3 regions of the Cellvibrio sp. ARAG 10.3 genome follow, and region 3 is predicted to be linked to each of the others. Evidence: predicted binding sites of a transcription regulator. Region 3 holds the regulator's gene; each other region holds the start of a gene.
What was found. The regulator sigma-54, encoded in region 3, starts transcription at its own class of promoters, with help from an activator protein. The targets are predictions, from matches to a motif close to TGGCACANNNNTTGCNNT.
Positions count from the first base shown of each region.

Region 1: a site for sigma-54 is predicted at 2,568-2,585, ahead of ACSV5M_RS15600 (SLBB domain-containing protein). Genes of this name have one in related genera too.
Region 2: a site for sigma-54 is predicted at 2,317-2,334, ahead of ACSV5M_RS15240 (formate/nitrite transporter family protein). Genes of this name have one in related genera too.

Region 1 is NZ_JBPYCU010000013.1:16,527-20,807, reverse strand. Features, by position in the region: gene ACSV5M_RS15610 (chain-length determining protein) at 1-349, opposite strand, end outside; gene epsF (chain length determinant protein EpsF) at 322-1,701, opposite strand; gene ACSV5M_RS15600 (SLBB domain-containing protein) at 1,714-2,514, opposite strand; gene ACSV5M_RS15595 (hybrid sensor histidine kinase/response regulator) at 2,981-4,281, opposite strand, start outside.
Region 2 is NZ_JBPYCU010000012.1:71,955-76,235, forward strand. Features, by position in the region: gene ACSV5M_RS15235 (protein kinase domain-containing protein) at 1-1,348, opposite strand, end outside; gene ACSV5M_RS15240 (formate/nitrite transporter family protein) at 1,440-2,249, opposite strand; gene ACSV5M_RS15245 (hypothetical protein) at 2,717-2,917, opposite strand; gene ACSV5M_RS15250 (glycoside hydrolase family 15 protein) at 2,937-4,281, opposite strand, start outside.
Region 3 is NZ_JBPYCU010000007.1:95,575-99,855, reverse strand. Features, by position in the region: gene lptA (lipopolysaccharide transport periplasmic protein LptA) at 1-119, shown strand, start outside; gene lptB (LPS export ABC transporter ATP-binding protein) at 127-852, shown strand; gene ACSV5M_RS10870 (RNA polymerase factor sigma-54) at 1,001-2,611, shown strand; gene hpf (ribosome hibernation-promoting factor, HPF/YfiA family) at 2,739-3,029, shown strand; gene ptsN (PTS IIA-like nitrogen regulatory protein PtsN) at 3,036-3,488, shown strand; gene rapZ (RNase adapter RapZ) at 3,562-4,281, shown strand, end outside.

The sequences.
Region 1 (4,281 bases), on a different contig from region 3:
CACTACGCAGGCTGCGCAGGGCCTCCACCTCGCTGCTGTCCGGCTTGAACACCGCCGTCAGCGACGGCGCGAGCCGGCTGGCGGCATCGGGTACCGAGGTATAGGCAAACTGTCGGGCGAGCACGGAGCGGATATCTGCCGGGCTGACCAGCCCAAGGAGTAAGGCCGCCTCGCCGAAGCGGATGCCCCGCTCATTTTGCAAGGCGATGATGGCCTTGAGGTCGGCGGCGGTGATCTTGCCGTTATCCACCAGCATATGGCCCATCTTGACGCGGGTACTGGGGACTTGCAGGTCTTCAGCGGTAGCCTGTGCCAGGTTGTTCATCGCTTGATCTCCCTTTTGGACCAATTCCGTTCCAGAGGTATGTAAGCCAGCACGGGGATACCCAGGCTGGCTTCCAGTTCGTCACCGCTGCGGACCCGCCGGTCAATCCACTCCCAACACAGGGCGACGGCTGTGCCAAGCAACAGGCCGAGCATGGTGGCAATCACCAGGTTCAGGGCCGGCTTGGGTTCGGTGGGTTTGCTGGGCACCGCGGCGGTATTGAGGATGGCTACATCGGTCAAGGCGATACGGCTCTCCAGCTTGGTTTGTGAGGCGCGCGCCAGGGCGGCGTCGTAGGCGGCCTGGGCGTTATCCACTTCCTGGCGCAGCAGGGTGAGCTGGTTGCGGTTGCGGTTCAGTTGCAGCACATGTTCTTTTTGCGCGGCGACCTCGGCCTTTAACTGCTCCTCGCGACTCTGTGAGAGTTCTACCGAAGAGCGCAGGCTGCCGCCGACCAATTTAAGTGTGCGTTGCAATTGGCTTTGCAGTGCGGCCACTTCGCGTTGGGCCTGGCGATACTGGGGGTGATTGCTGCCGACCTGGGAGCCTATCTCGGCCATGCGGGCCTGGGCCTGGGACAGCTCGTCAGAGATCTTTTGTACCTGGGGATTGGTCAGCACATGTTCCGGCAGGGCACCGGGTTTGCTGCCATCCAGTTGTTTGCTGCGGCTTTGCTCATCGAGCCGCTGGCCTTGTACCACCAGCAGCATGGAGGAGAGTTCCGCGAGCTTGGCGCTTTCCAGGTCCAGCCGATCACTGGTAGCAATGATGTTGTGTTCTTCCTGATAGGCGGCCAGTGCATTTTGCCGATCCACCAGGTTTTCCCGCAGGGCTTCCAGTTGCAGGTCGTACCATTGGGTAATTTGTTTGGCCGGCTCAATGCGCAGCTCCAGGTTGGTCTGGATATAAGCCTGGGCAAAGGCATCGGCGATGCGCGCCGCCAATTCCGGATTGCGGGCTTTGAAGGAAATGCTCAGCACACTGCTGTCGCGCTGAGGAGTAACCGACAGCCCGGTCTTGAGGTAATAGAGCAGCCAGCCGCGCGAGGGCAGGGGTTCGGTGCTGGCCGCACGAAATTCGGGTTGCAGGGCCGGCTCTTCGATCAGGTTGAGTTGGTCGATCACCTTGTTGGCCACATTGCGGCTGCGGATGATATCGGCTTGGGTGGCAATATAGCCGGACAGCATCCGCGCCGGCAGGGACTCGCCACTGATAGGGTCTTGCCCCTTGCCGTCAATGATCAACTCCGTCGCTGCGGTGTAGGATTTAGGCGTCTGGAAGGTAACAATACCGGCCACCACCACCGCGATCAGGGTCATACCGGCGATGGTCAACCATCGCGCGCGCAAGATTCGTAAAAGTGCTGCCAGGTTCATACTGCTGACTCCCTAAAAAAGGCTTTCCTGAATAACCAACACATCACCGTCCACTACCGGCTGGTCGGGTTGAGCCCGCAACTCTTTGGTAGAACCATCAGGCTGCCGACGATACAGCTTGACCGCTTTGGCATTGGCGCGTGCGGTTGGGCCGCCGCCAACACCCAGGGCTTGCATCACGTTAAGTTTGCGGTCGAGTGGGTACATGCCTGGCGAGCGCACCTCACCACTCAGATAAAAGCGGCCGGCCACCGGAACGTAGATCGTGTCGCCGTTTTTCATCCACACCACCGGCTGGTCTTCTGCATCGTGATTCAGCAGTTGTTGCAGGTCGTATTCATAACGTTCCTGTTTGCCGTTTTTATCTGTGCGGATCAGGATCAGGTGTTCGCTACCGGTTTCGGCAACGCCACCGGCATAGGCCAGGGCATCGGTCAGTGACGTGGGGCCTTCCAATACGAGTTTGCCGGGATTGTTAACCTTGCCCAGAATCGCCACGGACTGGCTGCGGTATTTGGTGATCAGGATATTGACGTGAGCATCCTGTAAGAAATCACCGCGCACATAATGATCGGCGATCATCCGTGCGGCGTCGGCACTGCTGCGACCAGCGAGCTGCACGCTGCCGAGCAACGGAATTTCCAGGGTGCCATCACCACTGATTTGTCCCTCGGTGGTGAGATCAGGCTGGTTATAAACGGTCAGGCGAATTTCATCACCCGGTCCCATCAAGTAACGGTTTTGTGCGTGGGCGTTGGCAACTGCCATGCAGATCAGGACGCCCCATACTACTGTTCGAAAAAATTCCTTCATGGGTTTTCCTTTGTGGCGTTCATGGCCTTTCCCCGTATAACGACGAAGCTTGCGTAGCAATACCTATGCAAAAGAAAGGCCGCTTCGGGAGTGCTTGAGAAAAGGGGTGCCGGTTTACACCAATTGCGGAAGCACAATGTGAAAGAGTTACCACTCTTCGTGTCGTCCGCCGTCGTTTCCATCGATGTAACAGCACAGGTTTGAAGTTAGTGTGAGCCTTTTGTCTTACAGCCGTGTGTAAGCTACCGCTTCGGGTGAATTTACTTCCGTGCGTAAGCTAACACTTAACTGACGCATGATTTATTTTGTGCGCCAGGTCCGTGAGCCACGGGAGTGCGTGCGCACAAGGAATGTGCGTATTAATGAGAAAACAGCGAGGTGAAAGCGGCGTATGAACGCAGCGAGGGCGCAGGAAAAAACGCGCGATGAAATAAATAATTTTTGTCCGTTTTTTTGCACCGCACAACTAATGTGAATGATGTGTGCGCCGGTGCCCATCATCGGTATCGGTTACCAGGGCTGTCCCTTGTTCGAGGATCGCCAATATCTGGGCTAACTCTACCGGCTTGACCAGATGATGATTAAAACCGGCGCGGCGGGATAAATCGCGGTCTTTCTCCTGGCCCCAACCGGTCACAGCAACCAGGACGCATTGACGGGTTTCGGGAAATTGGCGTAGCAATCGCGCCAGATCGTAGCCATTCAAACCCGGCATACCAATATCAAGGAACGCAAACTCCGGCATAAAATTGCGCGCAATATGTTGCGCCGTTGAACCCTCGTGTGCTGTGCGTACATCATGGCCCAGCGCGCTTAGCAGTGTGGCCATGGTGGCCACGTAATCAACATTGTCATCCACCAATAAAATACGACGCAGGGAGCGGGTTTGCGCAATCGGTCCCGGCGATTGGTCAGCGTGCTTATCCGGCGCTGCGGCGCAGGTGAGGTACACGCGAAAACTGCTGCCCAAACCGGGGCCGCCGCTGTGGGCGACGAGTTGCCCGCCGTGGAGTTCGACCAGGCGTTTTGCCAAGGCCAGGCCAACACCTAAACCCGCGTGGGTGCGTTCGAGCGTCTGGTCGACCTGGGTGAACATATGGAAGATATTATCGAGCATATCCGCTGCCAGACCGATGCCATTGTCGGTAACTTCCACCACCACTTTATCGTCCAGCAACTGCCCGGTGAAATTAATCAAACCGCCGCGATTGGTGTACTTGGCGGCGTTGTTCAACAGGTTGGAAAACACCTGCGCAAGCCGGATTGGATCGGCATCGATATACAGCAACTCGTCGGGCATGGTGACATTGAGTTGATGGCCGCAGTTTTCAATAAATCCGCGGCTGGCTTCCACGGCGTCACGCATGATGGACTGCACATCAATACGGGTTTTGCTGATGGTTAATTTTCCTGTCGTGATGCGCGAGACATCCAGCAGATCGTCAACCAGGCGCACCATTTGTTTGAGCTGGCGCTCCATGACCGATTGCGCGTTGGCGGCGATGGCAGAGTTGGTATCCTTGGCGCGTAGGATATGTAAACCATTGATCAAGGGCGCCAGGGGATTGCGTAATTCGTGCGCAAGGGTTGCGAGGAATTCATCCTTGCGGCGGTCTGCCTGGCGCAGGGCATCTTCGGCGGCTTGCCGTTCACCCATCTCATGTTCCAGGGATTGATTAGAGGCTTCCAATGCCCTGGCTCGGCGTTCAACCTCGCTGAGCATATCGTTGAAAGCATCGACCAGCACACCGATTTCATCTTCGGTAA
Region 2 (4,281 bases), on a different contig from region 3:
TTTCACCGAGGAAATATTCCGGTGCAGAGTATTGCGCAGTACCGAGAATGCTGTGTGGCTCGCTCACATTTTCCATGATGCCAGCGACGCGGGTCGCGCCGAAATCAATAATTTTTACCGTACCGGAAGCGTCTATCATGATGTTATCCGGCCGCAAGTCCTGATGAACCATTTCGAGCCGATGGATAGCCCGCAAGCCTTGTGCAATTTGTTCAACGATCACGCGCACACTTTCCAGATCCGCTTGTGGGTGGTCGATCATCCACTGGGTCAATGTTTGACCGTCTACATATTCCATTACCGTGTATAAAAAATTGCGCTTCCTGTTGAGTGGATGGGCTTTCACGACGTGAGCGCTATGGATGCGCCTGGCGATCCATTCTTCTGTTAATAATCGTTCGAGGTGTTGCCTGTCCTGCTGTTGATCTACCGATGGCGTTTTAATAACTACCGGCGTTTCGGTCTCTGTGTCGACTGCGAGATACACATGGCTGCGGTGGCTGGCATGGAGTTCACGCTGGATTTTAAAACCATCGAGCATCATCCGCGCATCCAGTAGCGGCGCGAAAGGCAATTCGGTTATCGACTGATAACGCTCAGCAGCTTCTTGCGAAGGTAATTGGTCAACACGCACAAGTTGCAGGGTGAGATTATCGGTACTGCCACTTTCATAGGCGCGTTCCAGGATGGCGTGTGCCGCCTGATTGAGATCATCCGGGTGCTGTTTCAGCGTGTCGATAATCTCACTTGACGCCACATGCTCATAAACACCGTCGGTAGCCAGGATAAACAGGTCCCCCTGTTCAAGGCTCAGCGCCTGATAATCAATTTCAATATGCGGATTAACACCCAGCGCGCGGCTGAGGTAGCTGGTGTCTTCAGAGATGCGTAGACGATGGTCGATTGTTAACTGTTCCAGCGTGTTTTCATGCAGACGATAAATACGCGCATCGCCGATATGAAAAATATGCGCTGTCGTGGATTTAACAATCAGCGCACTGAAGGTGCACACGTAACCGCGATCCTGTTCATAACGGTAGGGGCTTTGGCGCGTCTGCGCGTGCAACCAGGAATTGGTCGCCATCAACACGCGCAAGGCAGATTTTTTAACGGACCAGCTTTCTGGTGTACAAAAATAATCAGCCAGAAATCCACTCACCGAGGTTTCGCTGGCGATATGGCTGACACTGCTGGTACTGATGCCATCGGCGAGCGCGATGGCAATACCTTTGGTGTTGAGCGCAGGGCCATTGGGAATATACGCACCGTGAAAATCCTGATTGGTTTCCTTGCGGCCTGTGTGAGTGGCCTGGCCGATGGTGAGTAGAAGTTGGGTGGGTGAGGGCATGGATGGAGGTGGCAGTGTTATTTTAGGTTCGAGGTGTTTGTCGGATTACGCCGCGTTGCGGCTAATCCGACTTACATTCAATGCGTATTAATTAAAAGCTGCGTTTGGGGGCGGTTCTGACATGGGTGCTGTACAGGGTTAAGCCGGTCAGCGACAAGCCACCAACCAAGTTGCCGATCACCACGGGAATTTCATTCCAGATCAGGTAATCCATAATCGAAAAATTACCGCCCATGATCAAACCGGAAGGAAACAAAAACATATTCACTACCGAATGCTCAAAACCCATGGCGAAGAACAACATGATCGGCATCCACATCGCAATCACCTTACCGCTCACACTCGTCGACACCATCGCACCCACCACACCGAGCGATACCATCCAGTTACACAACACCCCGCGGATAAAAATAGTCAACATCCCACCCGCACCATACTCCTTATAACCCAGCGTGCGACCCTCACCAATATCACCGATCACCTTGCCGACTTGACTGGGCTCAGTGGTAAAACCATAGGTAAACACAATCGCCATTAAAAACGCGACCGTCAACGCACCCAGGAAATTACCGGTAAACACCACACCCCAATGCTTAAAAATCGCACCCCAGGTAACACCGGGACGGTTATCAAACTTCGCCAGCGGCGTTAACACAAACACCCCGGTCAACAAATCAAAACCCATCAAATACAAAATACAAAACCCAACCGGAAACAACACCGCCCCCAACAACGGCGAACCGGTTTGCACCGACACCGTCACGGCAAACACCGCCGCAATAGCCAGGATCGCACCCGCCATATAGGCCCTGATCAACGCATCACGCGTGGCCATATAAATTTTGGACTCACCGGCATCCACCATTTTGGTAACAAACTCTGACGGGACAAGATAAGACATAGCGCACTCTCTCAAGAACAGATTTATCGGTAGACATGACGAAAAGCAATTTCTGCCTGACAGGCTTTTCGCAATATCTGTGCCTGATTCTTGAGAGGGTTTTGTATCTCGTTGTTTAGATTGAAATTTTTATTTTGAAGTGACAAAAATGCAGAGGGGGCAACCTATTTGTGCATTAATTTAATGCATCAAATATTCACTGAGAGCGCTAATGAATTTAAATGGCGCAAATAATTAGCACAAAAACAGTGCTAGATTTCCATTCAAAATTGCTTATTGACCTGATTTGGTGCGTTTAAATTCCATGCATTGGCACAATGTGAGTTTGTTATCAGGACAAGGTTTCGAAACCCTCAAGTCACGGACGACTTGAGGGAGCTACATGGACGTATCTATGCGATTTCGAAACCTTGTCCTGATAACAAACGGATGACGACCCTCAAACTTTCCGCTTAAAAAAGCCAAAGTTAGTCATCTTCGTCCCGCGTCACCAACTGCTCCAACCCCACCCCGGGATCCTCCTCACCACACACCGCCACATCCGCCGGACTCCCCGCCTCCGCCTCATGATGCGACAACAAAATATCCCGATGCTCCGCATCAGTCCCCCGGCTTTGTTTATCCACCTCCGGCTGCTCCGGTGCTTTACTCTCAGAATGCTTGCTCATACCTCATCTCCTGCAAAAATCACGTCAGATCAACATCAGCCTCGCTCGCCTTGGCAATAAGCTTCGCGGTGCTGATCAAGCCAAGATGGCTCAAACCCTGTGGAAAATTACCCAACTGAACCTGGCGGCGCGGATCATATTCCTCCGCCAGCAACCCCACATCATTAGCCAGGCTGAGCAGCCGCTCGAACAACCGCTCCGCATCCGCCTGTCGGCCACTCAGGCAATAGTTATCCGCCAGCCAGAAACAACAGGCGAGAAACAACCCTTCCTCGTTGGCCTGGTCCCCGCTTCGGTAACGTCGCACCAGGCCGTCTTCGCATAGATCCCGTTCAATCACCTTGACGGTGGCAAGCATGCGCGGATCATCAGCGGGTAAAAACCCCATCAGCGGAATCATCAACAGGCTGGCATCAACCTCCGGATTACCATAACGCTGCGTAAAATGACCGCCCTCCGGATCAATCCCGTGTTCGAGAATATCCGTCCGAATGTCATCGCGCAGGCGCCGCCATTTATCCAGCGGTGCGTCGAAACCGAACGTCTCTGCATCCTTGATACAACGATCAAAGGCCACCCAGCTTAAGACCTTGGAATGGGTCAGATGATCACATAGGGTACGAAACTCCCAGATACCGGTGTCCGGCTCGCGCCAGCGGGTTTCGAGGTGGCTCATGATGTCGCATTGCAGGGCCCAGATCTCATCGCGCAGGTCCAGCCCATGCTTGCGCGCCAGGTGCAGGATTTCCATCAGCTCGCCGCGCACGTCCAACTGGTACTGGCGGCTGGCGGCGTTGCCTGCGCGTACTGGCCGGCTATTGGCATAACCGGGCAGCCAGTCGAGCAACTCCTCCGGCGGCGCCACTGTGGCCTCTAGGGTATACAAGGCGTGTAGCGGTTCATCGTGCAGGTCCATTATTTTCAGTAACCAGTCGCGCCAGTGGCACGCCTCTTTGCGAAACCCTTCGTTTAACAGTACCGCCAGCGCAAAAGCGGTGTCGCGCAGCCAGCAGAAGCGATAATCGTAGTTGGCGCTGCCGCCGGGGACTTCCGGCAAGGAGGTTGTAGGCGCTGCGACCATGCCACCGGTGGGCATATAGATCATGGCTTTGAGGGTGATAAGCGAACGTCTGACCTCGCTTTCCCAGCGGCCCCGATAATCACACCGGGAGATCCAGTCACGCCAGTGGTTGGCGCAATCCACCAACGCCTGGCGGGGATCCGGCAAATCCGGTGCACGCTGATCCGCATCGCTGTAGCTGAGGACAAACCAATGTTGTTCCCCGGCATGGAGCACGAAATCGGTCTCAGCGCCGGCATCGCCGGGGGTCAGTTCAAGGTCGCTGTTGAGGAGCAGCCGCTGT
Region 3 (4,281 bases):
GCAACCGCATTGATTACGATATTCGCAAAGAAATTATGAAAGCGGCGGGAAAAAACGATGCGCAGCAACCGCAGCGCATTGAGATCATCATCCCACCCCAAACCATCAATCAAGATTGAGTCGACCATGCCGACGCTGCAAGCCCAACACCTCGCCAAGAGCTACAAGAGCCGTAAAGTGGTTATTGATGTATCACTCGCCGTCACCAGCGGTACGATTGTCGGGTTGTTGGGCCCCAACGGCGCGGGCAAAACCACCTGTTTCTATATGATTGCCGGTCTGGTCAGTGCCGATGAAGGTCGCATCGTGCTGGACGGGAAAGACCTGACCCATCTGCCGATCCACGGCCGCGCGCGCGCCGGTATCGGCTACCTGCCGCAAGAAGCCTCGGTATTTCGCAAACTGACGGTGGCCGACAACATCATGGCCATCCTTGAAACCCGCAAAGACCTCAATCGCAAGCAGCGGCACGCGAAACTCGATTCCCTGCTCCAGGAATTCCATATCACCCATATCCGCGATAGCCTTGGCATGTCCCTATCGGGCGGTGAGCGGCGGCGGGTGGAAATTGCCCGGGCACTGGCGACCGAACCACAATTCATCCTGCTCGACGAACCCTTTGCGGGGGTTGATCCCATCTCCGTCAATGACATCAAACAGATTGTGCGCCACCTCAAAGATCGCGGCATTGGTGTGTTAATTACCGATCACAACGTACGCGAAACATTGGATATTTGCGAAACCGCCTATATCGTCAGTGAAGGTCACATCATCGCCGAAGGCGATGCAGAAACGGTCCTGAGTAATCACAAGGTCCGCGAAGTTTATCTGGGCGAAAATTTCCGCTTGTAACTTCAGGTGTATTCTGACAAATCACTTGACAAGCCATTAAATTTGTATAACAGGCACAAAGATTGCTAGGTGTTATTGCCTGCAAGACAAAGGCTGTCTAAACTCCACCTGAACAACATCATTTTTTTGGGGTTTAGTTCTACTTACGATGAAGCAGTCTCTACAGCTAAAACTCGGCCAACAACTGACCATGACGCCCCAATTGCAGCAGGCAATCCGCCTGTTGCAATTGTCGACCCTTGATCTGCAGCAGGAAATTCAGGAGGCCCTGGATTCCAACCCCATGCTGGAAATTGAAGAGGCTTATGACAGCCACACTCCCGCCGAGGCCGGTGACGGAGAAGACAGTGATTACCCTCGCCAACAGGAAGTGGCCGCAGAAGCCAACGCAGATCTTGATTCAGGTTTTAACGATAAAGATACCTTTGCCGACAAGGACAGCTACGCAGAAACGAGCTACAACGACACGGAAAGCTTTTCAGACAACGAAAGTTTTTCGGATAACGACAGCTACGTCGATAATGAGCCCCACACCGACTGGAATGAATCCATCCCCAATGAATTGCCGGTAGATACCAGTTGGGACGATGTGTATCAGTCCTCCCATACCAGCAACGCATCCTCCTACGATGGCGAAGATAACGACTTTGAAAGCCGGCGCGCCGTTACCGACTCCCTTTACGATCACCTGATGTGGCAGCTCAATCTGACCCCCATGTCAGATCAGGACCGCGTTATCGCCATGGCAATCATCGATGCGGTCGATCCCAGCGGTATGCTCTCTGTCAGCCTTACCGATATCTATGAAGGTTTGATCACTGAACTGGATGAGCTGGAACTGGACGAGGTGGTTGCGGTACAACATCGCCTGCAACAATTTGACCCCTGCGGGGTGTGCAGTCAGAACCTGTCTGAATGCCTGTTGGTACAACTACAACAATTCGCCCCGACTACGCCTTTTCTCGAACCGGCCAAGCTGATCGTCAAGCAATACCTGCCGCTGCTGGGCAGTCGCGATTACCGCCAATTGATGCGGCGCACCAAACTCAAGGAAAGCGAACTGGGCCAGGCGGTGGCGCTGATCCAGGGATTGAATCCGCGCCCGGGCGATATGATTGCGTCCGGCGACACCGAGTATGTGGTACCGGATGTCTTCGTGGAAAAGCGGGATGGCCGCTGGGTTGTCGAATTAAATCCGGATATTGCGCCCCGTCTGCGGATCAATACCGATTACGCCTCCATGGTAAAACGGGCAGACTCCAGTAGCGACAACACCTTTCTGAAAGACAACCTGCAAGAAGCACGCTGGTTTCTCAAAAGCTTGCAAAGCCGTAATGAAACCCTGCTTAAAGTTGCAAGTTGCATCGTGGAAAAACAACGCGGCTTCCTTGAGTACGGTGCCGAAGCAATGAAGCCGCTGGTACTCCACGATATCGCTGAAATTGTCGATATGCATGAATCCACTATTTCGCGGGTTACGACCCAGAAGTACATGCATACACCCCAGGGAATTTTTGAACTTAAATATTTCTTTTCCAGTCATGTGAGTACAGACAGCGGCGGCGAATGCTCTTCTACGGCGATTCGTGCCATCATCAAAAAACTGGTGAGCGCGGAAAATCCAAAAAAGCCTCTGAGCGACAGCAAGATCACCGAGCTCTTATCCGAGCAGGGAATCCAGGTGGCGCGACGCACCATCGCCAAGTATCGGGAATCATTGAATATCCCGCCGTCCAATGAGCGTAAAAGTTTACTATGACATCCTTTTTCTCCACTGCTAGGCTGATCAACATCGGGTATGCAGAAAGTGTTTTAGCACTATGCAGGAATCAATAATCGTGTCGCAAGGCAAGATTAAGCAACTGTCATAACGAAGAGGAAGTACTATGCAAATTACTATCAGCGGTCACCATCTGGAAGTTACCGAATCCCTCAAGGACTACGTCAACAATAAACTTGAGCGTCTCAATAATCATCACGACCGCATCACCAATACCCATGTGATTCTCTCGGTAGATAAATTGGAACAAAAAGCGGAAGCCACCGTGCATGTAAGCGGCAAGGATTTATTCGCCGATGCGACATCAGAAGATCTCTATGCCGCTATTGACCTGCTGACCGATAAGCTCGATCGGCAATTGATTAAACACAAAGAAAAAATGCGCAGCCATCGTTAATACATTATGCAAATACAATCTCTTCTCACCCCGGGCCGCACCTTGTGCGACATCGAGGGTGTCAGTAAAAAGCGTGTGCTGGAAATCCTTGCCAACACCATCGCCCAGGACATTCCCGCTATTGACGCCGACGATTTATTTCGTCGGCTGATTGCGCGGGAGCGACTCGGCTCCACGGGTATTGGCCACGGCATTGCCATTCCACACTGTCGGGTGGAAAACTATGACGGCGTCATCGGGGCCTTGATTACCCTCAACCAGCCCATCGACTTTGATTCCATTGACTCTGAGCCAGTGGATATTTTATTTGCCATGTTGGTGCCCGAAAATGCCCATGGCGAACATCTGCAAAACCTGGCGGCCCTCGCGGGCGCGCTCAATGACAGCGAATTTCGCGAGCGTTTGCGCGGTGCTGACAGCGACGCAGCCTTGTACGAGATAGCCATCAGCAAGGATTAATCAGCGGCATTGTAAACAAACAATGTCCGGCAGCCTCGGCGGATTGATGAATAAGTCACAGGAACCTACGCCCATGCATTTAGTGATAGTGAGTGGATTATCCGGTTCGGGTAAAAGTACCGCACTGCATGTTCTGGAGGATGTCGGCTTTAATTGCATCGACAATCTGCCGGTGAGCCTGTTGCCGGCGCTGGTTGCACAAATCCAGATTCACAAGGATGACACGCAGAAATTTGCCATTGGTATCGATGTGCGCAACGCCTGGCAGGATCTCAACATTTTTCCGATGATGATTGAGACACTGAAGGAAGCCCATGTACCGTTTCGCGTGCTATTCCTTGACGCACAACCTTCGGTGTTGATCCAGCGTTTCAGTGAAACGCGGCGCAAGCATCCCTTGAGCGATACCAACACCAACCTGGAAGAAGCCATTACCGAAGAACAAAACCTGCTGGAACCGATTCGTGATGCCGCCGATCTGGTGCTGGATACCAGCCATTTGAATCTGCATGAATTACGTGATTTGGTGAAAGAACGCGTGGTTGGCCGTAATGAATCCAATATGGCCATCCTGTTTGAATCTTTCGGTTTCAAACACGGCATTCCGGTGAATGCGGATCTGGTTTTTGATGCGCGTTGTTTGCCTAACCCCCATTGGAAACACAACCTGCGCCCTCTGACCGGCAAGGATCAGGACGTCATCGATTTTCTTGAGGAGCAGGATTCCGTTGAGGAAATGTACGAGGATATCGAGCGCTATCTCACCCGCTGGCTACCGCGCTACCAGGCCAAT